DNA from 3 places in the Vibrio ishigakensis genome. Region 2 is predicted to be linked to each of the others. Evidence: predicted binding sites of a transcription regulator. Region 2 holds the regulator's gene; each other region holds the start of a gene.

Region 1 (10,998 bases), 490 kb from region 2:
ATCGGCGGTTTTATTATCGATAAGTATCTGGGCATTCGTCGCGGCATCACTCTTGGTATCTGCCTTCTAGCCGTGGCTTATTTGCTGGTGTATATCGGTAGCTCTCATGTACACGATTTTGGCACTCAAGCCTTTATCATGGCCTACGCGCTTATCCCTGCTGTAAATGCCATGGTAGGTTCTCCATCTTCTGCTCTTGTGAGTCGAATCTACAAAGGCGATGAAGTGGGCAGCAAGTCGGGTATGACCTACTTCTATATGGCGATCAACGTGGGTTCGCTTATCGGTATCGCTGTAGCCCCTATGTTTATGAACAGCCAATATGGCGTTATGTCAGTGCTGGCTATCGTGGTGCTAGGTAAAGCAGCTGCAGCCCTTAACTTTATCGCCAAGCGCAAGATCTACGACAACGTGGTAGATGATCTAGACAAACAGCCTATGACTTTAGGGCGTACGCTTCCTGTATTGCTTTACCTAGTTGGCGGTTATACGGTTGCTTATGTGGCGTACCTAAACCCTTATATCAGCACTTACCTGATTGGTCTTGGTTGTACTATCGGTATCCTAGCTTTCTGTATCCGCACCATGCTTCTTACTGGCGCAGACCGTACTAAACAATTGGTTGCAGCGTTTCTTATTCTCGTGGCTATCGTGTTCTATGTGCTGTACAACCAGATGGCGACCACAATGGTGATGTTCACCAAGAACAATACCGATTTCACTATCTTAGGTTTGACTCTAGCTCCGGCACAGTTTCAGCTGATCAACCCGCTGGTTATCCTAGCTATCGGTTCAATGTTGCCTAAGTTCTACAGCCGTTTTGTACGCTTTACCATCCCATATCAGTTCGCAGTCGGTGTTATCTTGGCAGGTGTGGCTATGCTAGTACTTTGGTTAGGCGCCTCTAGTGGCTATGAGACGGGTATTGCCAGTGGTAACTATGTTGGCCTGTCTTACTTTGTTGTGACCATTGCAGAGCTGTTTGTGAGCGCTGTGGGGCTATCTATGATTGGCCTTTACTGTCACCCGCGCATGATCGCGTTTGCTATGGGTGCTTGGTATCTAGCCTCGTCTATGTCGAACCTGATCTCAGGTCAGTTAGGTAAGCTGGTGGCTGTGCCGAAAGGCAGCAGCGACAAAATCCACTCTATGCATGCCTACGGTGACTTCTTCTATTCGATGGGTATGACAGCTGTAGTTGTCGGTATCCTGTTGTGCGGCGTGATGTACTTCCTGCATCGCTCTCTAGCGAATAAGGGCATCGAGGTGGCTTAATTTCCTTATGCGCACAAAAAACCGCACTCAAGAGTGCGGTTTTTTAATGTCTGTAAGAAAAGGGGAGGAGATTACCAGCCCTTAACTACGCCACCTTTGAAGATGTCAGAAGCTGCCTTGTACACTTCGTCAGTCTGGTACGCTTTAACGAAGTTTTGTACGTTTTCAGCGTTTAGGTTCTCTTCGCGAGAAACGATTAGGTTCACGTATGGAGACTCTTTGTCTTCAACGAATACACCGTCGCGCTCAGGAGTTAGGTCGATAGAGCTCGCGTAAGTCGTGTTGATGATAGAAAGTGCAACGTCATCTAGAGAGCGTGGTAGCTGTGCAGCGTCTAGCTCAACGATAGCGATGTTTTTAGGGTTCTCGATGATGTCGCGAACAGTGCCTTGTAGACCAACGCCTTCACGTAGCTTGATCAGACCTTGTTGCTCAAGAAGAAGTAGAGAACGACCTAGGTTAGTTGGATCGTTTGGTACTGCGATACGTGCACCGTCTTCTAGCTCGTCTACAGATTTGATTTGCTTAGAGTAGCCCGCGATTGGGTAAACAAAAGAGTTACCTGCGATAGCTAGCTTGTAACCACGGTCAGCGATTTGCTGGTCTAGGTATGGCTTGTGTTGGAATGCGTTGATATCAACAGAGCCGTCGTCTAGTGCAGCGTTTGGTGTTACATAGTCAGTGAAGGTTACTAGCTCAACGTCTAGGCCGTACTTCTCTTTAGCTACTTTTGCTGCAACTTCAGCAACCTGTGCTTCAGCACCCGCCATTACGCCTACTTTAATCTTGCTCATATCTTCCGCTTTGTCACCACAACCTGCTAGAACAACAGCAGATGCTGCAACGGCAATAGCGAATAGCTTCTTCAAACTGAATTTCATGAATCTCTCCTTGGAATAAAATTATCTGTGGTCAACTTTGCGAACCAGTGCGTCACCCACAGATTGAATGATTTGCACTAATACAATCAGCATCACAACGGTTACCGCCATGATAGTAACGTCATATCGGTGGAAGCCATAGCGAATGGCTACGTCACCTAGGCCACCGCCACCAACGGTACCGGCCATCGCCGAGTAGCTCACTAGGGTAACTAGGGTAATGGTTACTGTATTAATAATGGTAGGCAGTGCTTCAGGAAGCAGTACCTTAGAAATAATCTGCATTGGGGTTGCGCCCATTGACTGAGCTGCTTCTACAAGGCCGCTTGGTACCTCAAGCAGTGCACCCTCGATAAGGCGAGCCACAAATGGGATAGCGCCGATAGTCAGAGGTACGATAGCCGCTGTGGTACCGATAAAGGTGCCGATAAGTAGCTTAGTAAACGGAATGATGGCTACCATAAGTACCAAGAAAGGTACGCTTCGGCCAATGTTTACGATCGCGCCCAATACTGCGTTTAGCTTAGTGTTCTCAAGCAGACCACCTTTTTTGGTGGTGTGCAGGATAACACCTAGCGGAATACCCAATGCAAAACCAACGATACCAGAAAATGCCACCATGTAGATGGTCTCCCAGGTCGCTTTCAGCAGAAGGTTACTGTTTAGGCTGAACCAATCCATAATGATCTCAATTGACATAGCCAAGTACCTCTACTTTTACATTGTGTTGTTCTAGATATTTGATTGCGGCAAGGTCGGCTTCTTCTGAGCCGAATAGCTCAGCAACCAGCATGCCGAATTTCACGCCGCCTGCGTAATCGAGATCAGAGCTTAGGATAGATACATCGATATCAAATTTGCGGGTGATCTGGCTGATCACTGGCTCATCTACGGTTGCACCTGTGAACTCAAGGCGTACTAGAGGATGACTGCCCTCTGAGCGATCCTGGGTCAGGCGCTCTGCGTAGTCTTCTGGAATAGACAGGTCAAGGGTAGAGCGAATGAACTTACGTGCTAGCTCTGTTTTCGGGTGAGCAAAGATTTCGCCTACAGTGCCTTTCTCAACCAGTTTACCGCCGCCGATAATCGCCACCTCGTGACAGATGCTCTTCACTACGTCCATCTCGTGGGTAATGATAAGAACCGTGATGCCAAGCTGACGGTTGATGGTCTTTAGAAGCTCAAGGATAGATTGAGTGGTAGCAGGATCCAGTGCACTGGTCGCCTCATCACACAGCAGAACCTTAGGGTCACTTGAAAGTGCACGTGCGATTGCCACACGCTGCTTTTGACCGCCACTTAGGTTAGCTGGATAGGTGTCTTTCTTGTCAGCAAGGCCAACAAGGTCTAGCAGTTCCGTTACTTTCGCTTCGATGTGTTGACGGTCGCGGCCTGCAAGCTCAAGTGGCAGGGCAACGTTATCAAATACGGTGCGAGAAGATAGCAGGTTGAAGTGCTGGAAGATCATGCCGATATTGCGGCGCGCTTCTGACAGGCCTTTGTCATTTAATTTAGTTAGATCAACGCCATCAACGATCACTTCGCCGCTAGTCGGTACCTCTAGCATATTTACACAGCGGATCAGCGTACTTTTACCGGCACCAGAGGAGCCGATTACGCCAAATATCTTGCCTTTTGCGACGCTAAGATTGATATCTACTAAGGCATTAATCGGGCGATTGCCTTGGTAAAATATCTTGTTAACTTGGTTGATTTCTATCATCAATGAACCTGTAAACTGGGGAACTGCAGTGAATTCTGCTGAAATGCTATGGCGATCACAGCGTCAAGTCAATAGATATTTTTACGTCTAGACGTCTAAACTGTAATTGAAGTGTGCGACTGATGACAAAGCGTGTAATAATCTGTGTGAACCTGCCTTATAAGAGAGAGTATCGGTGGCTAAACCTGCTGTTTTTTTAGATCGTGATGGCGTAATTAACGTCGATCACGGATACGTACACGACGAACATGACTTTGAATACATCGAAGGTGTATTTGAGGCAACCAAGAAGCTACAACAGCAGGGCTATATGCTGGTGCTAGTGACCAACCAATCTGGTATCGCTAGAGGTAAATTTAGCGAAGACAGATTCCTTTCTCTTACTCAATGGATGGACTGGAACTTCTCCGACAACGGCGTGGAGTTCGACGGCATCTATTACTGCCCGCATCATCCTGAACATGGCATTGGTGATTACAAGCAAGATTGTGAGTGTCGTAAGCCAAAGCCGGGTATGTTTATCTCAGCGCGAGACTTCCTGAAGATCGATATGGCTAAATCTGTAATGGTTGGCGATAAGGCTGAGGATATGATGGCCGCTGAAGCCGCGGGTGTTGGCACTAAGATCTTGGTGCGCACAGGTAAGCCGGTAACCGAAAAAGGTGAAGCCATTGCCGATGCGGTTCTAGATAGCATCGCTGATGTTCCTGCATTTATCGCCTCTCGCTAATCCATGACCAAAAAGCTCACCATTCTTGATATTGCGAAACTTGCCGGCGTCGGCAAGTCGACTGTGTCTCGCGTCCTGACCAACGACCCTAAGGTAAAGCCTGAAACTCGGCAAAAGGTTGAGCAGGTGATTTCCGAGTCCGGCTATGTGCCGTCCAAATCAGCCCAGTCCATGCGCGGGGGCAGTCAAAAAGTGGTGGGTGTGATTATCTCCCGCCTCGATTCTCCATCTGAAAACCAAGCGGTGGGCACTATGCTCAGCACCCTGTATAGCGCTGGTTATGATGTGGTGGTTATGGAGAGTCAGTTTGATCGTGACAAGACTAATGAGCATCTTGAGGTACTCAAACGTCGCAATGTGGATGGCGTGATCGTATTTGGTTTTACCGATTGTGATGTGGAGAGTTTATCCTCTTGGCAGCACAAGGCGGTGGTGATCGCCATGGATTACCCAGAGCTTTCCTCGATCAACTATGACAACCAGATGGTGATTGAGCTTGCCTTAGAGCATGTAAAGTCCCAAGGTCTGGATGAGATTGCCTATATAGGTGTCGACCCTAAAGACAGAACCACGGGGTTATCTCGACTAAACGCTTATCTGGATTGGTGTCAGCGCAAAGATCACAGAGTTAACTACCAGGTGGGCGAACTTCACCATGAGAGTGCCTATCAGTTGGTGGATAAGGTGCTCGGCTCGGACACTCAAGCCATAGTTTGTGCCAGTGATACTTTGGCATTGGGCGTTATTAAACGCCTGCAAGAGCTGGGACGTGAAGATGTCTTGGTGACTGGTGTTGGCGGTAATGAACTGCTCTCTTTCCTATTTCCCAAGGTCTATAGCGTCGATCCTGGCTATACCGAAGCCGGCAAGAAAGCGGCAAATGCTTTGATCAAGCAGCTCTCTGGTGAGGCTGAAATCACCCATCAAACCCAACAACCTCTGCCTAGAATGTGACCTGATTCAATTTATGGGACTGTTCCCATTTTAATTTCTCATAACTAGTGTCAATATTCGTCACACAAGAAATGGGAATGTTCCCATTGATTCATCGAATATAATAAATGTACCCACTTTAAGGTGAACTAAGTTATGAGCAAGGTAGAACGTCGCGATGTTCAGCGCCTGATCGAATTGGTCGGCGGAAGAGAAAATATCGCCAGTGTAAGTCACTGTTTAACCCGTTTACGTTTTGTTTTGAATGACACGGATAAGGCTGACACCAAAGGGCTAGAGGCACTTCCTCTGGTAAAAGGTTGCTTTACCAATGCAGGCCAGTTTCAGGTAGTTATCGGCACTGAGGTAGACGAGGTGTATAAGGTGCTGCTTGAGGAATCAGGTCAATCAGCGGCGAGTAAGGATGATGCCAAGCTTGCAGCGCGCAAGAACATGAACATCCTTGAGCGTGGTATCTCTCATCTGGCAGAAATCTTTGTTCCTCTTCTTCCTGCCATTATCACCGGTGGTCTGATCCTTGGTTTCCGTAACGTTATCGGTGATATCCGAATGTTCGACGGCCAGACTCTGACAGAGATCAGTCAGTTCTGGGCAACGGTACACTCATTCCTATGGCTTATCGGTGAAGCTATCTTCTTCTTCCTACCAGTAGGTGTGTGTTGGTCGACAGTGAAGAAACTGGGCGGCACTCCGATTCTGGGTATCACGTTAGGTGTGACTCTGGTTTCGCCTCAATTGATGAACGCCTATCTGATAGGCAAAGAAGTGCCAGAGGTATGGGACTTTGGCCTATTTGTCATTGAGAAGGTGGGGTATCAGGCTCAGGTTATTCCAGCGATGCTGGCGGGTATGGCGCTAGCCTTTATTGAAACCAATCTTAAGCGCATCGTACCGTCTTACCTGTATCTGGTTGTGGTGCCATTTGTCTCTATCATTCTGTCTGTGATTCTGGCGCACTCTTTGATTGGTCCGTTCGGTCGTATGTTGGGTGATGGTGTGGCATTTGCCGCTAAAGCTGCCATGACAGGTGACTTTGCAGTGCTGGGTTCAATCCTGTTTGGTTTCTTCTATGCACCATTGGTTATCACAGGTATCCACCACACTACTAACGCCGTTGACCTACAACTGATGCAAGACCTTGGCGGTACACCAATCTGGCCTCTTATTGCACTATCAAATATCGCTCAAGCATCAGCGGTAGTGGGCATCATTATCATCAGCAAGAAACATGGCGAGCGCGATATCTCTGTGCCAGCGGCTATCTCTGCTTATTTAGGTGTGACTGAGCCGGCAATGTACGGCATCAACTTGAAATACAAGTTTCCTATGCTTTGCGCCATGATTGGTAGTGCGGCAGCGGCAGCAATCTGTGGTAGCGCAGGTGTGATGGCAAACGGTATCGGTGTGGGCGGTCTGCCAGGCATCCTTTCTATCCAACCAGCCTTCTGGGGCGTATTTGGTCTAGCAATGCTGGTGGCAATCATAGTGCCAATCACACTAACTCTAATCCTTTATAAGCGCGCTCAAAGCAAGGGCGAGCTAGAAACAGCAAACGCATAATCTAGGGGTGGCAAAGGCCACCCTCTCATTTAGGTAGCACGGTAATGAATAACGCAACGACGCCTTGGTGGAAGACCGCCACGGTATATCAAATCTACCCGAAGAGCTTTTGTGACAGTGGTGCAAAGGGCACCGGCGACATCCAGGGTATTATCTCTAAACTCGATTATCTAAAAAGCCTAGGTATCGACGCTATTTGGCTAACCCCAGTATATGAGTCGCCTATGGTGGATAATGGCTACGATATCTCTGACTACTACGCCATTAACCCTGACTTTGGCACCATGCAGGATTTTGATGAGCTTCTTGAACAAGCGCATCAGCGTGGTATTCGCATCATTATGGATATCGTGGTTAACCATACCTCGACGGCGCACAAGTGGTTCCAATCTGCTTTAGAGGGCAAAGACAGCCCTTATCGCGATTACTATATCTGGAAAGATCCTGTTGATGGTAAAGAGCCAACCAATTGGCAGTCTAAGTTTGGTGGCAATGCTTGGGAGTTTGATGAGAAGAGTGGTCAATACTATCTGCATCTATTCGCAACCGAACAGGCAGACCTTAACTGGGAAAACCCTAAGGTGCGCCAAGAAGTAGAAGAGGTGATCTCTTTTTGGGCTGAAAAAGGAGTCGACGGATTCCGTTTAGACGTAATCAACCTTATCTCTAAGCAGCAAGATTTTCCGAACGATGATATCGGCGATGGTCGTCGCTTCTATACCGATGGCCCAAGGGTGCACGAATATCTGCAACAGATAAGCGATGCGGTATTCCAGAAATACGGCAGTGTGACGGTAGGTGAGATGTCATCGACTACCCTAGAGCATTGTCAGCAGTACTCTTCATTAGATGGTAAAGAGCTGTCTATGGTGTTTAACTTCCACCACCTTAAAGTGGATTATCCAAACGGTGAAAAGTGGACCAAGGCCCCCTTTGATTTCATCGAGCTTAAGCAGATCTTCAATCACTGGCAAACTGGCCTAAATGGCCAAGGTTGGGGGGCACTGTTTTGGTGTAACCACGACCAACCACGTGTGGTGTCTCGCTTGGGAGATGATGAAAACTACCGCGTTGAATCGGCCAAGATGCTGGCGGCATCAGTACATATGATGCAGGGTACGCCCTATGTGTATCAGGGTGAAGAGATCGGTATGACTAACCCTAAATACACCTCTATCGAGCAGTATCGAGATGTAGAAAGCACCAATATGTATCAGTTGATGGTAGAAGAGCAGGGCGTGGATAAACAGCAGATGCTGGATATTCTGGCTAGTAAGTCTCGCGATAACTCTCGTACTCCTATGCAATGGAATAGTGAAGAGTTTGCCGGTTTCTCAAAGTCAGCACCTTGGCTTGAGGTAGCGAGTAACTACCCACAAATAAATGCAGAGCAGGCAGTCGCAGACCCAGGTTCTGTATTCTACTTCTACAAGCGATTGATTGAGCTTCGCAAACAGGTAGCCGTCATTACCGAGGGTGATTATCAAGACTTGTTGCCAGAGCATAAACAGATCTTTATGTATCAGCGCAAATCGGCGAATCAGACCCTTATCTGTGTGAACAACTACTATGGAACAGAGGCAAGCTGGGAGCTTCCTGATGACTTTGACGTCAGCAAAGCAACACTGCTTTTGAGTAACTACTCAGAGCAAGGTGAGGCAACTAAGACGCAAGCTCTACGCCCTTATGAAACTCGCATTTGGCTGGTTGAACGCTAAGTTCAACAGACCCTAATTACCCCCCGAGTAAGACAAAGGCTTTGGTGTGCTCCCAAAGCCTTTTTGTTTTTTTACTTTTCTATTTTGCTAAGCGTCGCCTTCTCTTCGCTGATATGACTATTTTCTGCTTTTATAATTTCGATCTGCTGAATCAGACCTAAGTTTGGGTTAAACCAACGCTCAGCAGTAGTCACAAACTCCATCGAATCCAAGTCATCACAATTCACATTGTAGATATTGGCCTCTTCTAGATAAGCCGCTTCAATGGACTTACCTGAAATCTTGAAGCTTTTACGAACGCCTTTTTCGGTAATTTGTTGTTGCCACCAAGCTGTGCAACTGGCTGAGTCTGGCAGGTTCTTCACCCAGTTTTGTTCATCAAAATCGTTAAGTAGAAGCTTCAGCTGTGTGCCAGTGAGGCTCCAATTAACAGAAACCGTATTCGAGCTAATATCGATATTTGGGTCAGCCTCTTTAACATCCGTTGCCTTCAAACGAAACAACGGACTGCTTTCGTCGAGTGTTGAGATAAGTCTCTGATCCATTAGATAAGCATCGGTGAGCTCATGCAGTGCCCCGTCAGTGCCGGCAAAGTACATGGAAGCATATTCTTCGATACCGTTTACAATCTGCTCGGAGAGATAGAACTGAGTAATCCCATTGTTGTTTAGCTCATAGATGATATTGAGGATGGGATTGTGAGGCGCTTTCTCAATTAATCTCTCAACTAAAGTTTCGGCATCGATAGGCTGATAGTTAAGGGAAACTTCACCGTCTTCCTGTCCATCTGTTGTTAGTGTGTAGCTCAAGTTTGTGGATGGACTTGGGGTAAACAGAGAGCCTTTGATTGGGTAATCAGTGCGAGTTTGTGGCTGTTTGTTTGAGGAGCCAGAATCACCACCGCAGCCATATAGAGCTAGGGTTGCAGCCGCGATAAAGGTCATTTTGTTTAGCATGTTTTTCATTCTCAGTGTTTGAGGCTATGAGCCGTGTTTGGAATGTGGGCATGCTAAGGCTCTGGGGTAATACTCTTCAAAAAACAAAAGATAACAGAGTTACACAAAAGCTTAATTTTACATTTAGGTGTTTGTTTTTATTGGATTAATATCTGATTCAACATTTGTGCAATACTCTTCAATCAAGGCTCTCCAACGCATCAAAATCTCTTTTTCTTGCACGCTAATGCGCAGTCTGGTCCAGGGTTGTAAACAGGTTTGTTTAGACTCAGGTTGAGATAGGCGACTGAATAGCTGTTTTGAAGGCATCACTCGTAGCAGTGCCACTAACGACTCCATATAGCTGAGTCGGAATTGATCCAGCTTATTTTGCTTATAAGCAATGTGGGATACAAAGGTGTACACCAAGGCATTTTGGATGCGCGAATCACCGGCGGGAGTGGTGAGTAGCGCCTTGGCTTTGTCCAGTTCGCCTAGCTTGTAGTGCAGGATTCCGAGCCACAGACCGAGTTCATCAGGCAGCACATCAAATGATGACTGAGCCTGAGACAGATACATTTCCAGCTTCGGTTGATCATCCTCATATAGGGCAAGATAGCGCGCTAGGGTAATAGCGGAAAACTCATCCATAGGTGTATCTATTGCCGCTGGAAATTGGTTGTCCAGTAGCATTTTTTCGTGCGTCTGCGTCAGTTGCCAAGTGCTTGGAGAAGGCTGAGGCAGATTGAAGTATTGAGCGATATCCGCATGTAGGTGAAATAGATCCGCCTGCAAACTGGCTACGCGCAATGGGTAGTGATTACGAAACGCCAGTTTATCCGTAGCGGGGTAGATAAGGTTTACCTGCGCTTTCAACACCCCTTCGGTTGCCCCCTCTTTCAACTCTATATTGAGCAGGTAATCGCTGGTTTGCATGTTGCGGGCGCCAGGAAAATAGGGCGTCTCATTTATCGGATCGAGAAAATAGCTCGGTGCGTCTTGGTTGGCGATATCTGTATAGGGATACTCTACCTGCTGCTGGAGCAAGATAGCTTTTACAAGGGCTCGATATTCACGCGCCTCTGTGCCGATAGCGTCGACGCGGTTTAGCAGAAGCTCAACCTTGGGGATTAACAATTGGTTTCGAGTTTGTAGGCTTGAAGTATTAGGCTGTTGCCACAGCTTCCATCCTAGCCCTATCGTAGTCACGAACAACAGTGCG
Region 2 (10,998 bases):
TTGGGTGGCTCAGGGTCCTGACTCAGTAGATAGAGACCATAACTGAAGCCCGCCACGAGAAGCACGGCCACGATTATGGCCTTCCATGGTTTTTTAGCAGGGGCGGACTTGCGCGTTGAGCGCTTGCTCGGGGCTCGGCCACCCTTTACGTAATCTTTTCTTGCCACGCAATTGATTCTATAAAGTGAGTAATACTGGGTATGTTAAAGCAGAACTACCCTAGATAACAATATTAGTGGCTCGGTGGCATGGTACTTTGACGCTGAATTAGTTCAGTATCCAGAAGACGAGAGCCGGTTCTTACATCATCACCATTCAATATGTTGAATAGCATCTGAGTTGCTTGGTAGCCGATATCGAATCTTGGCTGTGCAACCGTGGTTAGTGCGGGCTCACAATATTCTGAGAACTCTATGTTATCGAAGCCGATGATAGAGATATCTTGCGGGATACGCATACCCATAGCCTTTGCCTCGCGCATTGCACCGATAGCCATCATGTCGTTGTGACAGAATACTGCAGTTGGAGGGGTAGGTGAGCCGAGTAGTTTACGCATCGCCTTTGCCCCTGAATCAAAGCTAAAGTCGCCAGATACAGATTTGGTTAGGTCGATAGTTAACCCAGCACGGCGCAGAGCTTGCTGATAGCCTTGGCTACGGAAGTTCGATAGGGCTGAGGTATCAGGGCCTGTGATCTCCGCTATCTGTTTATGTCCTAGTTGGGCTAGATAATTAACTGCTTCAAAAGAAGCGGTAAGGTTATCGATGTGAACGGTAGGCAATTCTAGCTCTGGAGCAAACTCACATGCCATCACCATAGGTGGCAGATTCTTTTGCTCGGCCTTGCTGGCATCGATGGGTAGGTCGGTACCTAAAAGAATAAGGCCATCGGCTTGCTTGGAATAGACAAGGTTTACTAACGAGTTATCGCGACATTTCTGCTGATGGCTATCGCCATGCAGAACGAGATAGCCCTGTTCAGATGCAGCGTGCTCGATCCCGCGGATGATTTCAGAGAAGTAGGGATCGCAAAGATCTGGCACGATCACCACTAGCGTCTTGGATTCGTTTCGTTTCACGCTACGCACCATGGTGTTTGGGCAGTAGCCTGATTCAACCACTGCATCCTCAACCTTCTTGCGTGTGGCAGAAGAAACTTTCTCTGGGTTCATTAACGCTCGCGATACTGTAGCGGTTGACACTCCTGCCAACTCAGCAACATCCTTCATCGTCGCCATGATTCACTTATCCTTATCTATTCGTTGCTTTGCTCTGGTTCGTCCGATGTAGAGCAGAACTGTCTCCGGTAAGAGACAGGCAAATAAGTGTAAACATTTTTGTCCGTGACGTTTACGCTGAAAGTAGCATATTCCACCCGTTGCCTGTGAGTTGACTCGCAAAACTCAGTCTAACTTCAGCAAGGTTGCGCTACAAAGGGACCAAAGGTCACAATTTCGGCGCAGTTTAACTCAAATCTTGAGGCTCGACATCAATACTCCAGCGAACTTTTTTAGAATTTGGTAACAATTCAATAGCAGGCTTGGCACTAGAGAGTAACTTTTGCATGGTAGGACGATTCTGACACTGCAGAATAAGTTGCCATCGAGACTTACCCGCACGCTTTGCCATAGGGGCAGGAGAAGGCCCCATCACCCAACAGCTCTGATCGAACAGCGGGTGTGCCTCTAGAGTCGAGCGTACTTGTCTTAAGAAGTCTTCAACCAGTTGTGAGTCATTCGCTTCAGAGCGGAATAGGGTCAAGCTGGCAAAGGGTGGCAGTTGCGCCATTCTTCTTTCTTGTAGAGCTGTATTGGCAAACTCGGTATAGCCCTTATGGATCAGAGCTTGCAATAGAGAGTGCTCTGGATGGTGAGTCTGTAGAACTACATGTCCGGGCTTACTGGCACGACCGGCTCGCCCCGCTACCTGAATGAATAGCTGTGCTAATTTTTCTGAGGCGCGAAAGTCACTGCTGTATAGAGAAGAGTCCACATCCAATAAAGCAACCAAGGTGACGTTCGGGAAGTGGTGTCCCTTGGCCAGCATTTGGGTGCCGATAAGAATCTGATACTCTTGTTCGCGAACCGCCTCTAGGGCTGAATCTAGGCTTCCCTTACGACGAGTGTTATCGCGGTCGATGCGAATGGTCTTATATTCTGGGAACAGTTCAGTAAGGTGAGCTTCCAATTGCTCTGTACCGACCCCAACGGTTACGAGCTGGGTTGAGCCACAGCTTTGACACTGATGCACCACAGGGCGTTGAGAACCACAGTGATGACAACGCATCTCTTGGCTTCCCTGATGATAGGTGTAGTAGGCATCGCAACGCACGCAGTCGGCAATCCAGCCACATTCGTGGCACATCATGGCTGGAGAAAAACCGCGGCGGTTAAGAAACAGCAGTACCTGATTACCTTGGTCTAGATGTTTTCGCATTTGGGCTATCAAAGGGGCACTCAATCCACTATCCAGATAGAGTCCTTTGACATCAATAACTGAATTAGTGGTTGGCTTGGCACCACCCGCTCTTTGAGTGAGCTCCAGATGTAGGTACTTTCCTGCCTTAGCATTGGCGAGCGTTTCTAGTGAAGGTGTCGCTGAGCCTAAGACAACCGGTATCTGTTCATGATGGGCGCGCATAATGGCCATATCACGAGCATGATAGCGCCAGCTATCTTGCTGTTTATAGGAGGTATCGTGCTCCTCATCTACGATGATAATGCCGAGATCAGAAAACGGGGTCATCAAAGCAGAGCGCGTGCCGATCAAGATGCCGCATTCACCTGATTTCACTTCGATCCATGCATTTAGTCTTTCTGTTTCATTGAGCCCAGAGTGGATGGTTGTGATATTGACGTTGAAGCGACGTTTGAATCTATTGATGGTCTGGGGCGTCAGACCTATCTCAGGAACCAGCACTAGTGCTTGTTTACCTTTTTCTAGTACTGACTCGATAAGCTGAAGATAGACCTCAGTCTTGCCAGAGCCAGTAACTCCATCGAGTAGGGCACATTCATATCCCTGCACATGGTTTAGGGTAACCACCGCAAGCATCTGTTCATTATTAAGCTGGCGTTTGTCCTCTTCTTCTACTCGCTTTTCCGGCCACTCAATTTTGTCACTGATCTTTTCCTGACTCTCAATCCAGCCTTTTTGCTCTAACGTCTTTAGCACAGAAGAGGAGGCCTCAATGTCTAACATCTGTTGATGAGTCATGGAGCTGGACTCGAGAGAATGCATTATCTTGGCTTGCTGCACCGCTCTACCAAAGCCTTGCATAAGCTGGTTCTTACCCGCTTCAGTTAGGCTCCAGGTCTTGATGGCTTGCTTGTGTGCAGGCTTACCTTTACGCAGAGCTCCAGGCATTACATTACTGAAGGTTTCACCAATAGGAGCTTGATAGAAGCGGCTTCCCCATTTGATGAGCTTATACAGTTTTTCCGGCCATAGCGGCTCGAGATCTAGAAGCTGAGCAATTGGTTTGAGCTTGTTAATATCGTATTCAGATTGATGAGAGAGTCCGGTCACTATTCCCAGTAGTTTTTTAGGGCCGAAAGGTACCCAAACGCGCGCACCGATAACCGGAAAAAGATGGTTTGGAATTAAATACTCAAACTCACGGTCTAATGGTACAGGCAGGGCTACTTTTGCTATTGATGGACGCATGACGCTCTCTAGAGTGGGGTGGTCGAGGACAATAGTAAGAAAAAGCCTGCTAAAATTCGATAGCCACTCTCGATTAGCAATAAAAATGGCGAAAAAAGGGACAAATAGGTTGATAACCCACAGGGGTTTCTTTATTATACTGCGCCTTGAAGATGCTGAGAGTTCGGCGTCACTATTTAAAAACTACGTGTGGTGTTCAGCGTTGAGCTGTATAGCGACACGGCCTATATATGAGGTTTTCCCATGAAAGCAGGTATCCACCCTGAATACAAAGCTGTAACAGCAACTTGTTCTTGCGGCAACACTTTTGAGTTCAACTCAACTCTAGCTAAAGAATCTATCCACCTAGACGTGTGTGACAAGTGCCACCCATTCTACACTGGTAAGCAGCGTATCGTTGATACAGGCGGCCGTGTAGATCGCTTCAACAAGCGTTTCGGTGCTCTTTCTTCTAAGAAATAATCTTAGTAGTAAGACAGTCAAAAAGGTCGCGAAAGCGGCCTTTTTGCATTTTTACGGTTTGATAAATTTCAATTGTAGAGAGCTGTAGTAAATTTAAGTAGACTCTCTTTCTTTATTAGAACAAAAAAGGACTTCCCCTCCATGACAGATGAACACTCGGCCAATGACTTTCGTCAGCAAGCCCTCGACTACCATGAATTCCCTCGCCCAGGCAAAATTGGTGTAGAACTGACTACTCCGGCTGACTCGGTAAAAGATTTATCTCTGGCTTACAGCCCAGGCGTGGCTGAGCCAGTGCGTGAAATCGCGCAGAATGTGGATAACGTCTACAAGTACACAGCCAAGGGCAATATGGTAGCGGTTATCTCAAACGGTACGGCGATTCTTGGTTTGGGTAACCTGGGGCCTATGGCTTCAAAACCTGTTATGGAAGGTAAGGCTCTACTGTTTAAGCGCTTTGCAGGCCTAGATTCTATCGATATCGAGGTTAAGCACCGCACCATCGATGAGTTTGTCGATACGGTTGCAGCTATCGCAGATACCTTTGGTGGTATTAATCTTGAAGATATCAAGGCGCCAGACTGCTTTGAGATCGAGAGCCGTCTGATTGAACGCTGTGACGTGCCTGTATTCCACGATGACCAACATGGTACAGCTATCGTAACTGCTGCAGGTATGCTGAATGCTATCGAACTGCAGGGCAAACAGCTTTGTGACTCAACCATCGTATGTCTTGGCGCAGGTGCTGCGGCTGTGGCATGTATGGAGCTTTTGATTAAGTGCGGCGCACAGCGTGAGAAGATCTACATGCTTGACCGTAAGGGTGTGATTCACACTCGTCGTGAAGACCTAAACGAATACAAGCAGCTGTTTGCGAACAATACCGATAAACGCACTCTAGAAGATGTTATCGAGGGGGCTGACCTCTTCTTGGGTGTATCGGGACCAAATCTACTTTCTCCTGAGGCGCTTGCGCTTATGGGTGATAAGCCGGTGGTATTTGCGTGTTCAAACCCAGATCCAGAGATCAAGCCTGAGCTTGCTCACGAGGTTCGTAGTGACCTTATTATGGGTACAGGTCGTTCTGACTATCCAAACCAGGTGAACAACGTAATCTGTTTCCCATTCATCTTCCGCGGTGCGCTGGATGTGCGTGCAAGCGAGATCAACATTGAGATGAAGCTTGCAGCAGTTGAGGCGATTCGCCAGTTAGCCAAAGAGCCTGTACCACAAGCGGTATTGGATGCGGCAGGTGTTGATGCCCTAGAGTTTGGTTCTGGCTATATCATTCCTAAGCCAATGGACCCACGCCTGTTGCCACGCGTTGCAACCGCAGTTGCTAAAGCGGCGATAGAATCTGGTGTGGCTCGTATCGAGCTACCAGAAGGCTATATGCAAGGCTAAGCCATTATTGATACCAACAAAAACGCCCTCAATTATGAGGGCGTTTTTTTATTTGTTCGATTTAATCGTCGAAGGTCTCTAGTTCGATACCTAGGTCAGCCATGATCTCCTTGGCTTCAGTTGGGATCTCGTCTGGACGGTCTTTTCTCAGGTCTTCATCGGTTGGAAGAGGTTGACCGGTATAGGCGTGCAAGAAGGCTTCACACAGTAGTTCACTGTTGGTTGCGTGACGCAAGTTGTTGATTTGGCGTCGTGTTCTTTCGTCGGTCAAAATCTTAAGCACTTTAAGAGGGATAGATACAGTGATCTTCTTTACTTGGGTGCTTTTCTTGCCATGTTCTGCATACGGGCTGATGTATTCGCCGTTCCAATCTGCCATTGAAAACCTTCATTACCATTTAAGGGATTTAATAACCCTAATTTTAGCGATGTTTACTGCTACAAGTAAAGGCATTTAGACGTCTAGATGTGTTGATGTCTACGCAAGGAGAGGGTAATCTATAAACAGATTAAGGTATTTGTGATTGGTATCAAACTTGACCACTCATTGTCAAAGGAAGGCCACAAAAATGAGCAGTAAACATAAATCATCCACGATAGCGGTTCGTACCGGTATCGAGTCAGACACTCAGCACCACGCTGTTGTGCCACCTATCTATCTTTCTACTAACTACGGCTTCCCTTCATTTGGTGACGTGCCTAAGTATGATTACACCCGCTCTGGTAACCCAAACCGCGGTCTTTTGGAAACAGCGCTGTTTGAGCTTGAGTCTGGTAAGGGCGCAGTTGTGACTAACTGCGGTACCTCAGCACTAAACCTGTGGGTATCGGCTTTCCTTGGTCCTGATGACCTGATTATCGCGCCGCACGATTGCTACGGTGGTACCTATCGCTTGTTCAACACTCGCGCTCGTAAGGGTGACTTCAAGGTTGAGTTTGTAGACCAATCGAACGAAGAAGCGTTTGCTGAAGCACTAGCTAAAAACCCAAAGCTTATCCTGCTTGAGACTCCATCTAACCCTTTGGTTCGCGTGGTAGATATCGCTAAGGTGTGTGCTCAAGCAAAAGAAGTGGGAGCGTTGGTGGGTGTGGACAATACCTTTTTGACACCGATATTCCAAAAGCCTCTAGAGCTCGGTGCTGACTTCGTTATCCACTCCACTACGAAGTACATCAATGGTCACTCGGATGTGATCGGTGGCGTGGTGATCACCAAGAGTGAAGAACATGCAGAAGAGCTGGCTTGGTGGGGCAACTGTATCGGTGCAACCGGTACGCCATTTGATAGTTATATGACGTTGCGCGGCATTCGCACCCTAGGCGCACGTATGCGCGTGCACGAAGAGAGCTCGCAGCAGATCCTGCAGTTTCTTCAGACCCAATCTCGCGTTAAGACCATCTATCACCCAAGCCTTCCTGAACATCCTGGTCATGAGATTGCTAAGCGTCAGCAGAGTGGTTTCGGTAGCATGCTGAGCTTTGAATTCAATGGTTCGATGGAAGAGCTGAAGACCTTTGTTAGCGGTCTGAAGCTATTCTCGCTTGCTGAGTCTTTGGGTGGTGTGGAGAGCCTTATCTGTCACCCAGCCACTATGACTCATAGAGCTATGGGTGAAGAGGCACTGGCAGAAGCAGGTGTTTCTCATTTCTTGTTGCGCCTGTCTGTAGGCCTTGAAGATTCAGAAGATTTGATTGCTGACCTACAACAAGCACTAGAACTAGTAGGGGCATAAGCAATGACACAGTTACATAAGTTTGGTGGCAGTAGCCTAGCGAATGCAGAGTGCTTTCGTCGCGTTGCCACCATTTTAAAAGAGCACTCTGACAGCCACGATCTAGTGGTGGTTTCAGCTGCAGGTTCTACCACAAACAACTTACTTAAATGGCTGGGTGCGTTAGAGAAAGATGGTCGCGTGGCACATGAGATCTTGCTCGAGCTGCGTGCCTATCAGAACCAACTTATTGAAGACCTGCTTCCACAAGAAAAGGCTGAGCCACTTCAAGAGAAGCTCAATGGTGAGTTGGCAGAGCTGGGTGCTGCACTAACTCCACTATCTGAGGTGGAGAAAGCCGCGGTATTGGGGCACGGTGAGGTTTGGTCTTCACGCCTTCTAGCAGCACTTCTCAATCACCAAGATATGGAATCGGTAGCTCTCGACTCGCGCGACTTCCTGCGCGCTGAGATGGGTACACAGCCTGAGATTGACCGTGGTCTGTCTTGGCCTCTGATTAAGGCTGTGCTTGCTCAGCATCCACATTGTCGTAAGGTAATCACAGGCTTTATGGCACAGAATTCACAGGGCCAAACTGTACTTCTTGGTCGTAACGGCTCCGACTACTCAGCAACCATTATTGGTGCCTTAGCTGAAGCGAATAAGGTGACTATCTGGAGTGATGTGGCAGGCGTATATAGCGCAGACCCACGTGTGGTTTCTGATGCATGTCTGCTTCCTCTTCTTCGTTTGGATGAGGCTAACGAGTTGGCTCGTCTAGCGGCTCCTGTTCTGCACAGCCGCACCTTACAGCCGGTAGCGCAAAGTGCAATGGACCTTGAGCTGCGTTGTAGTCATCAACCAGAATTTGGTTCTACACGTATCGAACGTGTATTGGCATCGGGCCGTGGTGCCAAGATCGTGACCTCGCTAGATGATGTAAATCTGATTGAGTTAACCGTTGCTCATTCACACGACTTTGAAGCGCTTGAGCCACAAGTACTGAGCGTGTTGAACAAGGCGCAACTAGCACCGCTTGCTTACGAGTCTCAGCTAGACAATCGTTGTATTCGCCTTGCCTATACAGGTGAGTTATTGCCGGGTGTTATTGCATGCATCGAGGGTTCATCCCTTGAAGTGGGTCTAGAAGTAAAATCGGGTTATTCCTTGGTGGCGGCGGTAGGCGCTGGAGTTACTAATAATGCTAACCACTGTTATGGCTTCTATCAGCAACTAAAGAACACGCCAGTTGAGTTTATGTTCGAGTCGGAGACCGAGCTAAGTTTGATTGCAGTGCTAAAACAGGCTGAGGTACCTCTGCTTCTGGAGTCTATCCATACTCAGCTGTTCCAAGCGCAAAAGCGCGTCGGTCTCATCCTATGTGGTAAGGGTAATATAGGTTCAAACTGGGTCGAGCTATTCGCTGAGCAAAAAGACGAGCTGGAGAAGCGTCATAGTATGAGCTTCGATCTCATCTCTGTGGTTTCGAGCGATCGCTATTGGTTTGATGAAAACGGCATCGACGCCAAGACGGTAAACAACCGTTTCCGCGACGAAGCCATTGCTATCGAAGAAGACTGGCTGGTTCAGGTAAGCAAACAGACTACCTACGATGAGCTGGTGGTATTGGATGTGACTGCAAGCCAAGAGGTATCAGACCGCTATCTTGAATTTGCTGAGCACGGCATGCATCTGATCTCTGCTAACAAGCTGGCAGGTTCGGCAAAGAGTGAGTTCTATCATCAGGTTCAGGACCTGTTCTCTAAAACCGGTCGCCACTGGCTATACAATGCAACTGTGGGTGCAGGCCTTCCTGTAAACCATACGGTGCGTGACCTTAGAGAGAGTGGTGATGACATCGTAGCCCTTGCCGGGATCTTCTCTGGCACGCTTTCTTGGCTATTCCAGCAATACGATGGTGCGGTGCCATTCAGCGAGTTGGTAGACCTAGCTTGGCAGCAGGGCTTAACTGAACCTGACCCTCGCTCTGACCTAGATGGTACGGATGTAATGCGCAAGCTAGTAATTCTAGCGCGTGAATCTGGTCTAGATATCGAGCCTGAGAATGTGAAGGTAGAGTCTCTGGTTCCTGAGACCTTGCTTGGTCTGCATGTGGATGACTTCTTCTCGCAGGCGCATCTTCTGAATGAGATTCTTCAAGAGCGTCTAGAGAAGGCTCAATCGCAAGGTAAGGTGCTTCGCTATGTGGCGCGTTTGACTAAAGAGGGCGAAGCCACTGTAGGCGTTGAGGCTCTTGAGGAGCACCATGCACTGGCGAACCTGCTTCCGTGTGACAACATCTTTGCTATCGAGAGCAAGTGGTACAAAGACAACCCGCTAGTTATCCGCGGTCCGGGTGCGGGACGAGAGGTGACGGCTGGTGCGCTCCAGTCAGACCTGAACAGACTTTCTGGTCTTCTATAAGCATAACGCCACCGAATAAGGTGGCGTTTTTGTAATCAAAAAAACAAACAAAATTTGCTCGATTTTTTTGTTGACAAGGCTCGCATAAATCCACATTATTTAGACATATAGACGTCTAAACGTATTTTAAATTGATCACGCGTTGATTCTAAGGGAGAAAGAAGTATGGGATATACGCACGCCAGTCACATTGATGCACTGAATCAGAACATTGCAGAGCTCTCTGACAACATCAATGTCTCATTCGAATTTTTCCCGCCGAGCAGTGAAAAGATGGAAGAGACGCTATGGAATTCAGTTCATCGTCTGAAAACACTTCAGCCTAAGTTTGTATCGGTAACCTATGGTGCCAACTCAGGTGAGCGTGACCGTACTCACTCCATCATAAAAGAGATCAAGAGCCAGACAGGCCTAGTTGCGGCACCGCACCTGACCTGTATCGATGCCTCTCGTGATGAGCTTATCAATATTGCCGATGACTACTGGAACAATGGTATCAAGAGTATCGTAGCCCTACGTGGTGATATTCCACCGGGTGGCGGTAAGCCTGATATGTATGCTTCTGACTTGGTAGAGCTTCTGAAAGCCCGCCATGACTTCGATATCTCTGTGGCAGCCTTCCCTGAGGTTCACCCAGAAGCGAAAAGTGCTCAATCCGATCTGCTTAACCTAAAGCGTAAGGTAGATGCGGGCGCTAACCGTGCTATCACTCAGTTCTTCTTTGATGTAGAGAGCTATCTAAGATTCCGTGACCGCAGTGTTGCTGCAGGTATCGATGTAGAGATCGTTCCGGGTATCCTGCCTGTATCCAACTTCAAGCAGGCATCGCGCTTTGCGGCTATGAACAACGTTAAGGTTCCTGGCTGGATGTCTCAGCAGTTTGAAGGTCTAGATGATGATCCAACAACTCGTCAGTTAGTAGGTGCAAGCCAGGCTATCGACATGGTGCGTATCCTAAGTCGTGAGGGAGTGAAGGACTTCCACTTCTATACCCTAAACCGCGCCGAGATGACCTATGCACTGTGCCATACCCTCGGTGTGAGACCACAAACCGCATAACTAAGAGAGGACGCCTTGAGCGTCCTTTTTTACAGATAAACAAAAGGACCTACTAGAGGTCCTTTTTGCTAACTTGAATAGTGAGGATTAAGCGATTTCGCTCAGTACTTCCTCAGCCCATTCATTCCAAGCTTGGCGAGTAAGAAGGTTACGACGCAGTGCTAAGCGTTCGATCTTCTCTCTTTGATTGAGTAGACGTACATCAGAGTAGTGTGAGTTCTCAATTTCTTGATAGAACTGCACCAGTTTACGTGAGTCACTAAGAGCCAGTT
Region 3 (10,998 bases), 910 kb from region 2:
CCTTGTCGGTCAGCAACTGTTCGCTGGTGAAGCAACGCGCCTTGCTTATGGTACAGATGAAGCGCAAGAGGGTCGCGATGCCTTCCTAGAGAAGCGTCCAAAAGAGTTTGGCAAGTTTCCTTGGCATTATTAATTTTATTTAATCTTCTCTCCATCTTGAGGTTAGGTTAGTTCGGTAAAGTGTCCTCATCGAAACAACGGAAAGCCTGAACAAAGAGTCGGGCTATTGAGAGGACGACAATGAAGAGTAGAACCAAACGTGGATTAAGTATCTGTATTACCAGCTATCTTGCCCTGTTCTCCCTTTGGAACATTGTCGCTATCGTTTATTGCTAAGAGGTACACCATGAAATTTATCAAAACCGGACTAATCGCTTCACTTCTAACTATGGCTGGCGTGGCTCACGCTGATAACGACGCAGCCCTATCTCTAATGGCTCTGCAATCGGGCAACACCTCACTGGTTGAACTGGCTCCTGAGGTACGTAAGGTGTCAAAGGGTGTTGTAACCGAGATTGAATTGGATGACTACCGCGATCAAACCTTCGCTTTCCAATTCAAGGTAGTAGATATAGCAGAGGGCTATGAGCACGAGATGAAATACTCGGTTCAAGACGGCTCACTTCTCAAGCATGAAACCGAAAGCCTAACCACTCTGGGCTTCAGCGACCTAGACCAAGAAGATAAGGTAGCTATTGAACAAGTTCAAAAAGCAAACTTCGATATCATCGACAAGATCGTTGAACTTGAGACTAAATACAATGCCAACATGATCGAGGCTGAGCTAGAGAATAAGAAAGGCATCGTATTCTACGAGGTCGAGCTAGCAAGCGCTGAGACTGGTCACCAGAAGCTGCTTATCAACGTAGCGACCGGCGAAGAGATCCCAAAACTTAAACGTAAATAACAAGAGACATCTGTGAAGATACTAGTTATTGAAGACGACAGAGAGACGCGGGAATACCTGTGTCTCTCACTTAAACAACAAGGCTATGAGGTAGATAGTGCTGAGAACGGTCAAGATGGACTGTTTTTGGCGATCGAAGGGCAATACTCAGTGATTGTTCTCGACCGTATGCTTCCTAAACTGGATGGCCTTGGCGTTCTGGCGGCGCTGCGTGCAGCCAACATACACTCAAAGGTACTTATCTTAAGTGCGCTAGATAGTGTGGATGAGCGAGTAAAGGGACTAAAACAAGGCGGTGACGACTACCTCACCAAGCCATTTGCCCTTGCGGAGTTATTGGCCCGAGTTGAGATCCTCGCCCTTCGCGCACAGCCAACTCAAACTGCTCAAACCAGTCAGCTATCCAATGGACACCTTGAGATCGACCTACTCTCTCAGCAGGTGCTGGTAGATGGGCAGTCGGTTAATCTTCAAGCCAAAGAGTTTAAGCTGCTTCGTTATCTAGTAGAGCACGCCGGTCAGGTGGTGACCCGTTCGCTGCTGTTTGAAGCGGTATGGGATTATAACTTCGACCCTCAGACCAATGTGATTGACGTGCATATTGCACGGCTCAGAAAAAAGCTTGAGGTAGAAGGCAAGCCTAACCTTATCGAGACCGTACGCGGCGCGGGCTATCGCATGATCAAGCTCAAGGCCTAAAACATGAATCAGATAGGAAATAAGCTTATTCGCCTGTGGCGTCGACACTCTTTATGGCGCCTGTCGCTGTCAGTCACCTTGATGTTGTGGTTGGCGGTGGCTCTGGCCCTATTTTCTATCTACTACCTCAGTATTCAGCCTATGGTGAATTCCAAGCAGCAGCTGCTTATCCAGCATGTTCAGCAACTGCAGCAAGCCTTGGAAACGACACCCGAAGACGAAATCGACCTTGAGTTTCTTACCGAGGACGATGCCTTTGCCCAGCAAGGTGTATTCACGGTGATAAGACGCCTGTCGGATAACGAGTATTTTGGCGCTCTAAATTCAATCCCAAGCTCCATTGGCCACTGCCCTGAGCTCTCTCCTTTTCCTGTAGCAGGCAGAGGTGGCATACGCCTATTGGAAGGGTGCCAGCATCATGGCGACAACTACCAGGTGTTGGTGGCGACCGACAACGAATACCTATGGGAGATCCAAGAGAACTTTGCTCAAGCAGCGATTGCGGTGCTGATCTGCTCTTTCTTCATCGCCTTGATCCCAAGTTTTCTCATCAGACAGCGTATGAAGCGCCATCTATCCAGTATTCATCTGGTGGTTTCTCAGATAGAGAAGGGGCGCTTCGATGGGCGTATTCCATTGGGTGGTAATGATGATGAGTGGGATCGCATCTCAGGTTTCATTAACTCTATGTTGGATGAAATTGAGTCATCGGTTAATCAGATACAAGGGGTAACAGACGCCATTGCCCATGATTTGCGTACCCCACTGACCCGAATTCGCAATAGATTGAGCCTGTTGGACACCCCATCCACTGAGGACAGTGAGCAAATCCAAAGGGAATTCGAAGATCTCATCAATACCTTCAATGCCATGTTGGAACTGAGCAAACTCGAAACACAAAGTAGTGCTCAATTTACTCAAGTAGACCTAGCGACGATTGCTGAGGATGCAGCTGAACTTGCTGAGGCGCAGTTTGAAGAAAAAGGGCAAACCCTTGAAGTCGATATCGAGCCTAGCGAAGTTACAGGTGAGCGCTCGTTACTGTTTCGGGTTATCTACAACCTTCTGGATAATGCCCATAAATATTGCCCTGAAAACAGCACTATCAAGCTTCATGTAGCAAACAACAAACTAGTGATTGAGGACGACGGTCCAGGCATCGACCCTAGCTTGCATACCAAGGTGTTCCAGCGTCTTTATCGCGCCGATACCAGCCGCAATAGCAAGGGGCATGGGCTGGGGTTGTCCCTAGTGGCTGTGGTGACCAAACTGCATGATGCAGACATCAAACTTAGCTACAGCGATCCTGCTGAGAAGAAAGGCTTAAAAATTGAAATAACGTTTTAGTTAGCATCGCTAAGTGCCCGTTTTTCATGCATAATATGCGTCCCCCGCATTATGCAAAAGAACGCCACTTGAACGCAGAGACCTTTCGTAAACGACCAATATTTTTGGCCTGTTTGATCATCAGTATTGGACAGCTCAGCATGGGACTGGTTTTTCCATCCCTACCTTGGATAGCCAAGGATTTTTCCATCACCCTAGACCAAGCTCAGCTCTTAGTGGGTATCTACCTACTCGGTTTTGGTCCTTCGCAGTTTATCTATGGTCCTATCTCCGACTCCTTGGGTCGAAAGCGCGTATTGCTTGCTGGCCTTCTAGTGGCTATGGCTGGGCTCATTGCTATCCTAGCCTTCAGTGATTCCTTTGAAGCTATGGTTCTGGGACGATTTTTGCAGGGCTTAGGCACCGGCTGCTGCGCCGTGTTAGCTCGCGCTTCCACCAGAGACAGCTATTCTGGAGCCCAGTTACCTACCGCACTTTCTTATATTGCAATGGCCGCTTCCATCACACCACTGTTTGCTCCGGTTTTAGGTGGCTTTATCAACCACTATTTCGGCTGGAGCATGGTGTTTATCTCATTGCTCTGTTACGTCTCGCTTATTTGGATAGTGCTTGCACTTAAGTTTGACGAAACCATGCGAAACAGAAAACCTCTACCCTCTCCTTTGGGCATGGTGAAACAATATAAAGAGCTAGTAACCACTCGCTATTTTGTTAGCTTCTCTGGTATCTCTTGGCTTAACTTCAGCTTGGTTATCACCACTATCTCGCTGATGCCGTTTGTAATGCAAAACCAAATCGGCATGTCTTCTGATGAATACGCACTGTGGGCGCTAATACCTGCTCTAGGTATGTTTACCGGTACCTCTCTTAGCAACAAGCTGCGACCACGGATTGGCATTGAGCGCACCCTAAAGATCACCCCAGTTCTTCAGCTGTGCGCGGCGGCTTGGCTGATCTTGTGCCCCCTAGAGCCACTTTGGCTGATGCTGGGTCAGCTGATTATGGTGACAGGTAATGGCCTTGCGCTACCATGCGCTCAGTCCCTGGTAATGCAGCCATATCGCAACCGAGCGGGCACAGCTGCGGCGCTTCAAGGTGGCGGTCAGATGATAGTCTCGTCGATCGTGAGTATGAGCCTGATGCAGATAGGTCTTACCCATGTGTGGCAATTGGGTATCGTTATAGGACTGTTTGCGGTTATCACCCACTTTAATATCATCCGCGGGTTTAATTCTGAGGTACCTGAGGGTTAACTGGCTCTCAATTCAAGCAAAGACAGAAGCACGGTGGGCGAGAATTTTCTAATCTTATATAAGATTCTCGCAGTAAAGGAATTACCGTGTCTCTTGCTCCTCCCTATTCATCGTTAAAGATTCAGCTAAGCGGTTTTCTTAAACCGGAACAGATAGTCGATAACCCTTACCTTTGTCTTGCCTACGGTACTGACGCTAGCTTCTATCGCCTGATACCAAAATTAGTATTAAAGCTCGACAATATTGAACAGGTTCAAAAAACCATTCAGGCTTGTAGCGAATACGGTCTTGCTTATACCTTTCGCGCTGCGGGCACTAGCCTTTCTGGGCAAGCCATCTCAGACTCAGTTCTAATTACCTTGACCAATGAGTGGCGCGGACATGAGATAATAGACAACGGTGCCAAAATACGCCTCGAACCTGGCGTAGTAGGGGCAGATGCCAACCGCTATCTACTTCCCTATAGCAAGAAAATAGGTCCCGACCCTGCCTCCATTGATACCTGCAAAATAGGCGGTATCGCAGCCAATAACTCCAGCGGAATGTGTTGTGGCACCGCAGATAATTCCTACCAGACCGTCACCTGTTTAAAGGTGATATTAAGTGACGGTACCCTGCTTGATACCGGAGATTCAGACTCTATTGAGCGGTTCCGACACTCCCATAAAAAGCTGTTAGATAGGCTCGCATCTCTGAGAGTGGCTTGCCTTGAAAACGGGAGCCTACTGGAAAAGATCAGACACAAATATCTTTTAAAAAATACCACCGGCTATAGCCTAAATGCGCTTATCGACTTTGAAGACCCTATTCATATCCTAGAGCACCTCATCATAGGCTCAGAGGGCACCTTGGGTTTCTTGGTGGATATCACCTATCGCACTATCGATATCAAGTCCCATAAAGCAGCTAGCCTGGTGGTATTTAGCAATATCGAAGATGCCAGCCTGGCCGTTGAGGCTTTGTCCAAACACTCCGTAGATGCGGTGGAACTGATGGATGGACGCGCCCTTGCCTCGATTGCCGAGCAAGAGGGCGTGCCCGAATTCCTAAAGCAGGTCGACTGCGAGGCCTGTGCGCTGCTCATTGAGTGCAGCGCTAATTCAGAGCAAACCCTGCTAGAGACTTGCATCACGCTAGACGAGGTTACCGCGAAGTTTTCTCTGATAGGTAAGCAAGAATTTACTCAAGACTCAGAATTGATAGCCTCTTTGTGGAAGACGCGCAAAGGGCTTCTACCCAGCGTTGGCGCAATCCGAAAGCTCAGCAGTAGCGTCATCATTGAGGACGTTGCCTTTCCTATCGAAAAGCTTGCTAATGGCGTCCGTGAACTGCAATCCTTGTTTGAGCAATACCATTACAATGAAGCCATCATCTTCGGGCATGCACTAGATGGCAACCTACACTTCGTTTTTACCCAGAACTTCGACACCTCAGCAGCTATCGAGCAATATCGCACCTTTATGGAGGAGGTGACTGAACTGGTGGCAGTGAAATATCAGGGCTCTCTTAAAGCTGAGCACGGTACGGGGCGTAATATGGCGCCCTTTGTAGAGCTAGAATGGGGTAAAGACGCATACCGTTTAATGCTCGAGATAAAATCGCTGTTTGACCCGCTTAATCTGATGAACCCTGGGGTTATCATCAATACGGACAGCAATGCGCATCTCAAAGATCTTAAGCCGATGCCGGCAACCCATTCAAACGTGGATCCCTGTATGGAGTGTGGCTTTTGTGAGCCAGTATGCCCGAGTAAAACCCTGTCACTCTCCCCTCGTCAGCGCATAGTCTTGTACCGAGAATTACAAGGCCAACAGGCTAAAGGGGCTGTCGACCCAGAACTTGAAAAACTGTTCGATTATCAGGGGATTGAAACCTGCGCCGTTACTGGTCTGTGTGAGTCGCGCTGTCCCATTAGCATCAATACTGGCACCTTAATCGACTCTCTTAGAAGCAAGTCTAAGTCCAACCCTATCGCTAAGTGGAGCGCAAACAACTTCGATAAAGCCACTCAGATAGCTCGCTGGGGACTCACTGCCAATCAATGGGCTGGTAAAGCTGTTGGGGCCAAGAATATTGAGCGCCTAACACGTAAGCTGAATAAACCGCTGGGTACACCTGTGTTGATCTCAACCCTGCCACCCGCGGCCAAGCAGATCGAGAGCAAAACAAGCCAGCATCAAAACAAGGTTATCTATTTCCCAACCTGTGTTTCTCGCACCTTGGGCTCAAACAACTTAAGTCTTTCAGAGGTGTTCCACTCTATCTGCCAGAAAGCAGGTATCGAGGTCATATTGCCACAAGATTTAGACGCGCTTTGCTGTGGTAAACCCTATGCCAGCATGGGTGACAAGGATCTTGCTAAGCAAAAGTCTCTAGAGCTAGAACTGGCACTAAAACAGCTCTCAGAAGACGGGCAGATCCCGATAGTGTTTGATGCCAGCCCATGTGCTCTCGAGTCTAGTTCACAGTTCTCTGGGCAGTTTAAGCTCTTTGATAGCTGTGAATTTGTGGCAAAAGAGGTCATGGAGAAACTTGAGCTTAACGCCATCGATGAACCCGTGATGCTGCACCTCACCTGTAGCAATCAAAAGCTTGGGCATCAGAATGAAGTGTTGGCATTAGCCAAGCGCTGCTCTAGTGAAGTGATAGTACCAGAGCATGTGCATTGCTGCGGCTTTGCGGGTACAAAAGGTGTTATAACACCTGAGCTGAATGAGAGCGCATTAAGCCCGCTCAAGGCTCAGGTGCCAGAGGGCTGCAGTCGCGGCTTTAGTACCAGCGCTACCTGCGAGATAGGCTTATCGCGACACAGCGGAATCGCCTATCAAAACCTGCTTTATTTGGTAGACGAGGTTAGTTCTCGATAGCTCTGATCACGCGACAAGGATTTCCTGCGGCCACTACGTTCGCGGGAATATCCTTGGTCACGACACTACCTGCGCCGATAACGGTGTTTTCACCGATATTCACACCAGGACAAACAATCACGCCGCCGCCAAGCCACACGTTATCGCCGATAGTGATCGGGTAACCAAACTCGATGGCATCTTCCACGCGCCCTTTCACATCCAACGGATGACCAGCGGTGTAGATCTGAACGTTAGGTGCGAACAGAACGTTGTCGCCAATGGTTACTGTGTTTACGTCTAGAATCACGCAGTTAAAGTTGGTGTAGAAGTTTTTACCTACCTTAATGTTTGAGCCGTAATCACAACGAAACGGAGGCTCTAGATAGGCATTGTCGTTACCAGGAATCAGGGCATCAATAGCCTCACGCCACTCCTCGGTATCGGGAATGCTGTTATTCAGTTTTTGCTGAACTTTGCGACTCTGAACGCGCTCATCCAAAAGGTCCTTATCCCATGCGTCGTATGGCTCTCCGGCCAGCATTTTTTCTCTTTCAGTTTTCATAGTCTTTGCTCTCAAGGTTGAACTTGGCGAACTATGCCATGAATTAAAATGCATACACGGGCGAAATAACCAATACGAGAAAAGCGTCACAAATCGTGATGGTTTAAGGGAACAATAAATCGTAAATCAGAACGTAAATTTAACGTTTGTGGTGCTGTTTTACTCGCTGCACAAAGTCTGCAATATGGGACTGGTCTTTGTCGGCAATTCGAACCGCTGCATAGGAGTGACGCTGGATCCCAGACTCACCAACCTTGCAGGTAGCAATCAAGGATTGATCTTCAAAGGTGCGAACCGCCCAGTCTGGAAGCGCCGCGACTCCAAACCCACCGGAAACCATCTGCAGCAGAGTCGCCGTATTGTCCACCCGCTTCCATTTTTTTGGTTCAAGATTGGCAGGTTTTAGAAATAGGTTATAGATATCCATGCGCTGCTTCTCGACCGGATAGGTAAGAAGCGTTTGATTGGTTAGATCAGATGGCTCAATAAAGTCTTTAGTCTCGAATTCATGCTCCTTGGCAAACACCATCTGCAACTCATAGCCAAACAGGGGCACAAAATGCAGGTCACTGCGAGACTCCACATCCGAGGTGATCATAAGGTCAATCTCACCTGCAAGAAGTCTTTCCAAAGGTTGCTGATGAAATCCCGACTCTAGATCCACACTTAGATTTGGATAGTCCGTTTGAAATTTTTTGATGGTCGGCAGTAGCCATTGAAAGCAAGAGTGGCAATCGATCGCTAGGGTAAAAGAGTCAATATCCAAAGGCTCTTTTAGCGAGAGTTCCACCTCATGGATCTTTGGTAGCACTTCATGGGCAAGCGCCACCAAACGCTCACCTTGAGAGGTAAACTTCAGCGGCTTGGTTTTACGATAAAACAGCGGTGCGCCAATACGCACCTCAAGCTCTTTTACCTGATGAGAAACAGCCGATTGGGTAATATGCAAACTCTCAGCACAGGCGCTTAAAGAACCGTGCTGTTGTAGAGCGCGCATGGTGCGTAAGTGCTTGAGCTCAATCATAACTTTCCTTGCTGTTTAATCCTGACTTCATTAAGCCACACGAACGTCTAGACGTCTATAAGTAATTTTCTAAACCTAACATTTCACTATGAAATCTGCTCAAGCCAACCTTGAATAAGTTGCAATTGTTTCAATCGCTTAGATGGCCTCATGATGAATACACACAAACATCGTGAGGATAATGAGATGACAAAAGCACATATTCTAGGCTACCCAAGAATTGGTGAAAAACGCGAACTTAAGTTTGCTCTTGAGGCTTATTGGAGGGGTGACAGCGACCTGGATACCCTGCTATCCGTAGGTAAAGAACTTCGCGCTAAGAACTGGCAAGCACAAGCCGATGCTGGACTGGACTTTGTCACCGTAGGCGATTTCGCTTGGTACGATCATGTCCTTAATACCAGTTTGCTACTGGGACATGTTCCACAGCGTCACCGCAAGCACGGCATCAATATTGATACCCTATTTACCATTGCTCGAGCCGACACCGAGTGCGATTGTGGTCATGCTGCAGACATGACTAAATGGTTTAACACTAACTACCATTATCTGGTTCCAGAGTTCTCTAAATCCGATACTTTTGAGCTAAGTTGGTTGCAGCTATTTGACGAGGTCAAAGAAGCACAAGCTCTTGGACATCAAGTGAAGGTCAGCCTTCTTGGACCATTGAGCTATCTATATCTAGGCAAGACAGTAGAAGAAAGCTTCGACCAACTCTGTCTACTTCCCCAATTACTCGATACCTATCAAGAGATCCTACAAAGACTAAGTGACCTGGATGTAGAGTGGGTTCAGATTGACGAGCCTATCCTTGCTCTGCAGCTTGAGCCAAACTGGCTTGAGGCATTTGGCTTTGCATACAAGGCTCTCCACGGGCGAGTTAAACTGCTTCTCACCACCTATTTTGATCACATCGAAGAGTCATTCGATACCATAAGCAAACTGCCAATCGATGGTCTGCATCTGGACCTAGTCGCAGGGTCTAAGCAGCTAAACTCGATAGCGCCAAAGATACCTACTGATTGGGTGCTGTCACTTGGCGTAGTCAATGGACGCAATGTTTGGCGCTCCGATCTAGGGGCTTGGATTGAAGACCTGGCTTCCATCGCTCGCGACCGAAAAGAAAATCTTTGGATTGCTTCTTCCTGCTCTCTACTGCATTCCCCAGTTGATCTTGGTTCTGAATCACAGCTTTCAAATCCAGAGTGGTTTGCCTTTGCCAAACAAAAACTGAGTGAGATAGCCAAGCTAACATCTGCCCTGACGGGTGATGAAGATGCGCAAGCTTGGTGCATAGAATATAGCGTTCCAATTCGTCAACGAGCCCACGATACTCAAGTCACCAAGCCTGAGGTTCAAGCACGCATCGCTTGTCTCACCGAGAAAAGTGGTGAGCGTAGAGAGCCTTTTACTACGCGCATCAAAGCACAGCAAGCAAAGCTAAATCTGCCCAAGCTACCGACCACAACCATAGGTTCATTCCCACAAACCGGGGATATTCGAACTGCACGAGGTCAATTCAAGCGCGGTGAGATTACGCTTGAGCAATATGAGACCCACCTAAAGGCGCAAATAAAAGCCTGCGTCGAAAAGCAAGAAGCACTGGGCCTTGATGTCTTAGTACATGGTGAGGCTGAGCGAAATGACATGGTGGAATACTTTACTGAACACCTTGAGGGCTTCCAAACCACCGACTTTGGTTGGGTTCAAAGCTATGGCTCACGTTGTGTCAAACCAGCCATCATTACATCTGACATTAAGCGTTCAGCTCCTATCACGGTAAAATGGTCTAGCTATGCGCAATCTCTTACCAATAAACACATGAAAGGCATGCTCACCGGCCCTGTGACCATACTCTGCTGGACCTTCCCTCGAGAAGATATAGCGCGCGAAATATCAGCAAAACAAATTGCACTGGCACTGAAAGATGAGGTCGCAGATCTACAAGATGCGGACATCAATATTATCCAAATTGATGAACCTGCGATTCGTGAAGGCTTGCCACTGAAGAAGAGTGATCACAAGACTTACCTTAATTGGGCTGTGGATGCCTTTAAGATATCTGCATCATCTGCTAAATCTGAAACCCAGATTCACACCCATATGTGCTACAGCGAGTTCAACGAGATCATAGATGCGGTCGCGAGATTGGATGCTGATGTGATCACAATAGAGACCGCTCGCTCCCAGATGGCGCTACTCGAAGCATTTGAGTCATTTAACTACCCGAATGATATTGGCCCTGGTGTGTATGATATCCATTCTCCAGCCGTTCCTAGTAAAGAACAGATAACCAATTTGCTCAAAAAAGCGAACCAGTATATTCCACTGCAACGTCTTTGGGTTAACCCGGACTG

The links. Region 2 encodes MetJ, which represses methionine synthesis genes. Its sites were predicted from a motif close to TTAGACNTNTANANGTCTAA; they were not measured.
Region 1: metN (methionine ABC transporter ATP-binding protein MetN) is a predicted target of MetJ. The motif match lies at 3,959-3,978, and genes of this name have one in related genera.
Region 3: metE (5-methyltetrahydropteroyltriglutamate--homocysteine S-methyltransferase) is a predicted target of MetJ. The motif match lies at 8,681-8,700, and genes of this name have one in related genera.

The regions. Positions count from the first base shown of each region.
Region 1 covers NZ_AP024881.1:659,293-670,290, forward strand. The annotation lists gene Pcarn_RS03110 (peptide MFS transporter) at 1-1,275, shown strand, start outside; gene Pcarn_RS03115 (MetQ/NlpA family lipoprotein) at 1,347-2,156, opposite strand; gene Pcarn_RS03120 (methionine ABC transporter permease) at 2,178-2,855, opposite strand; gene metN (methionine ABC transporter ATP-binding protein MetN) at 2,845-3,879, opposite strand; gene gmhB (D-glycero-beta-D-manno-heptose 1,7-bisphosphate 7-phosphatase) at 4,055-4,609, shown strand; gene treR (trehalose operon repressor TreR) at 4,613-5,563, shown strand; gene treB (PTS trehalose transporter subunit IIBC) at 5,699-7,123, shown strand; gene treC (alpha,alpha-phosphotrehalase) at 7,168-8,841, shown strand; gene Pcarn_RS03150 (hypothetical protein) at 8,913-9,797, opposite strand; gene Pcarn_RS03155 (winged helix-turn-helix domain-containing protein) at 9,921-10,998, opposite strand, start outside.
Region 2 covers NZ_AP024881.1:170,467-181,464, forward strand. The annotation lists gene Pcarn_RS00805 (SPOR domain-containing protein) at 1-167, opposite strand, end outside; gene cytR (DNA-binding transcriptional regulator CytR) at 233-1,237, opposite strand; gene priA (primosomal protein N') at 1,464-3,665, opposite strand; gene rpmE (50S ribosomal protein L31) at 3,909-4,127, shown strand; gene Pcarn_RS00825 (malic enzyme-like NAD(P)-binding protein) at 4,269-5,531, shown strand; gene metJ (met regulon transcriptional regulator MetJ) at 5,593-5,910, opposite strand; gene Pcarn_RS00835 (O-succinylhomoserine (thiol)-lyase) at 6,101-7,264, shown strand; gene Pcarn_RS00840 (bifunctional aspartate kinase/homoserine dehydrogenase II) at 7,268-9,667, shown strand; gene metF (methylenetetrahydrofolate reductase) at 9,833-10,726, shown strand; gene Pcarn_RS00850 (PadR family transcriptional regulator) at 10,814-10,998, opposite strand, start outside.
Region 3 covers NZ_AP024881.1:1,081,548-1,092,545, reverse strand. The annotation lists gene Pcarn_RS04895 (1,4-dihydroxy-2-naphthoyl-CoA synthase) at 1-133, shown strand, start outside; gene Pcarn_RS04890 (hypothetical protein) at 347-907, shown strand; gene Pcarn_RS04885 (response regulator transcription factor) at 920-1,606, shown strand; gene Pcarn_RS04880 (sensor histidine kinase) at 1,610-2,953, shown strand; gene Pcarn_RS04875 (multidrug effflux MFS transporter) at 2,989-4,206, shown strand; gene Pcarn_RS04870 (FAD-binding and (Fe-S)-binding domain-containing protein) at 4,293-7,073, shown strand; gene Pcarn_RS04865 (sugar O-acetyltransferase) at 7,060-7,617, opposite strand; gene Pcarn_RS04860 (LysR substrate-binding domain-containing protein) at 7,757-8,641, opposite strand; gene metE (5-methyltetrahydropteroyltriglutamate--homocysteine S-methyltransferase) at 8,828-10,998, shown strand, end outside.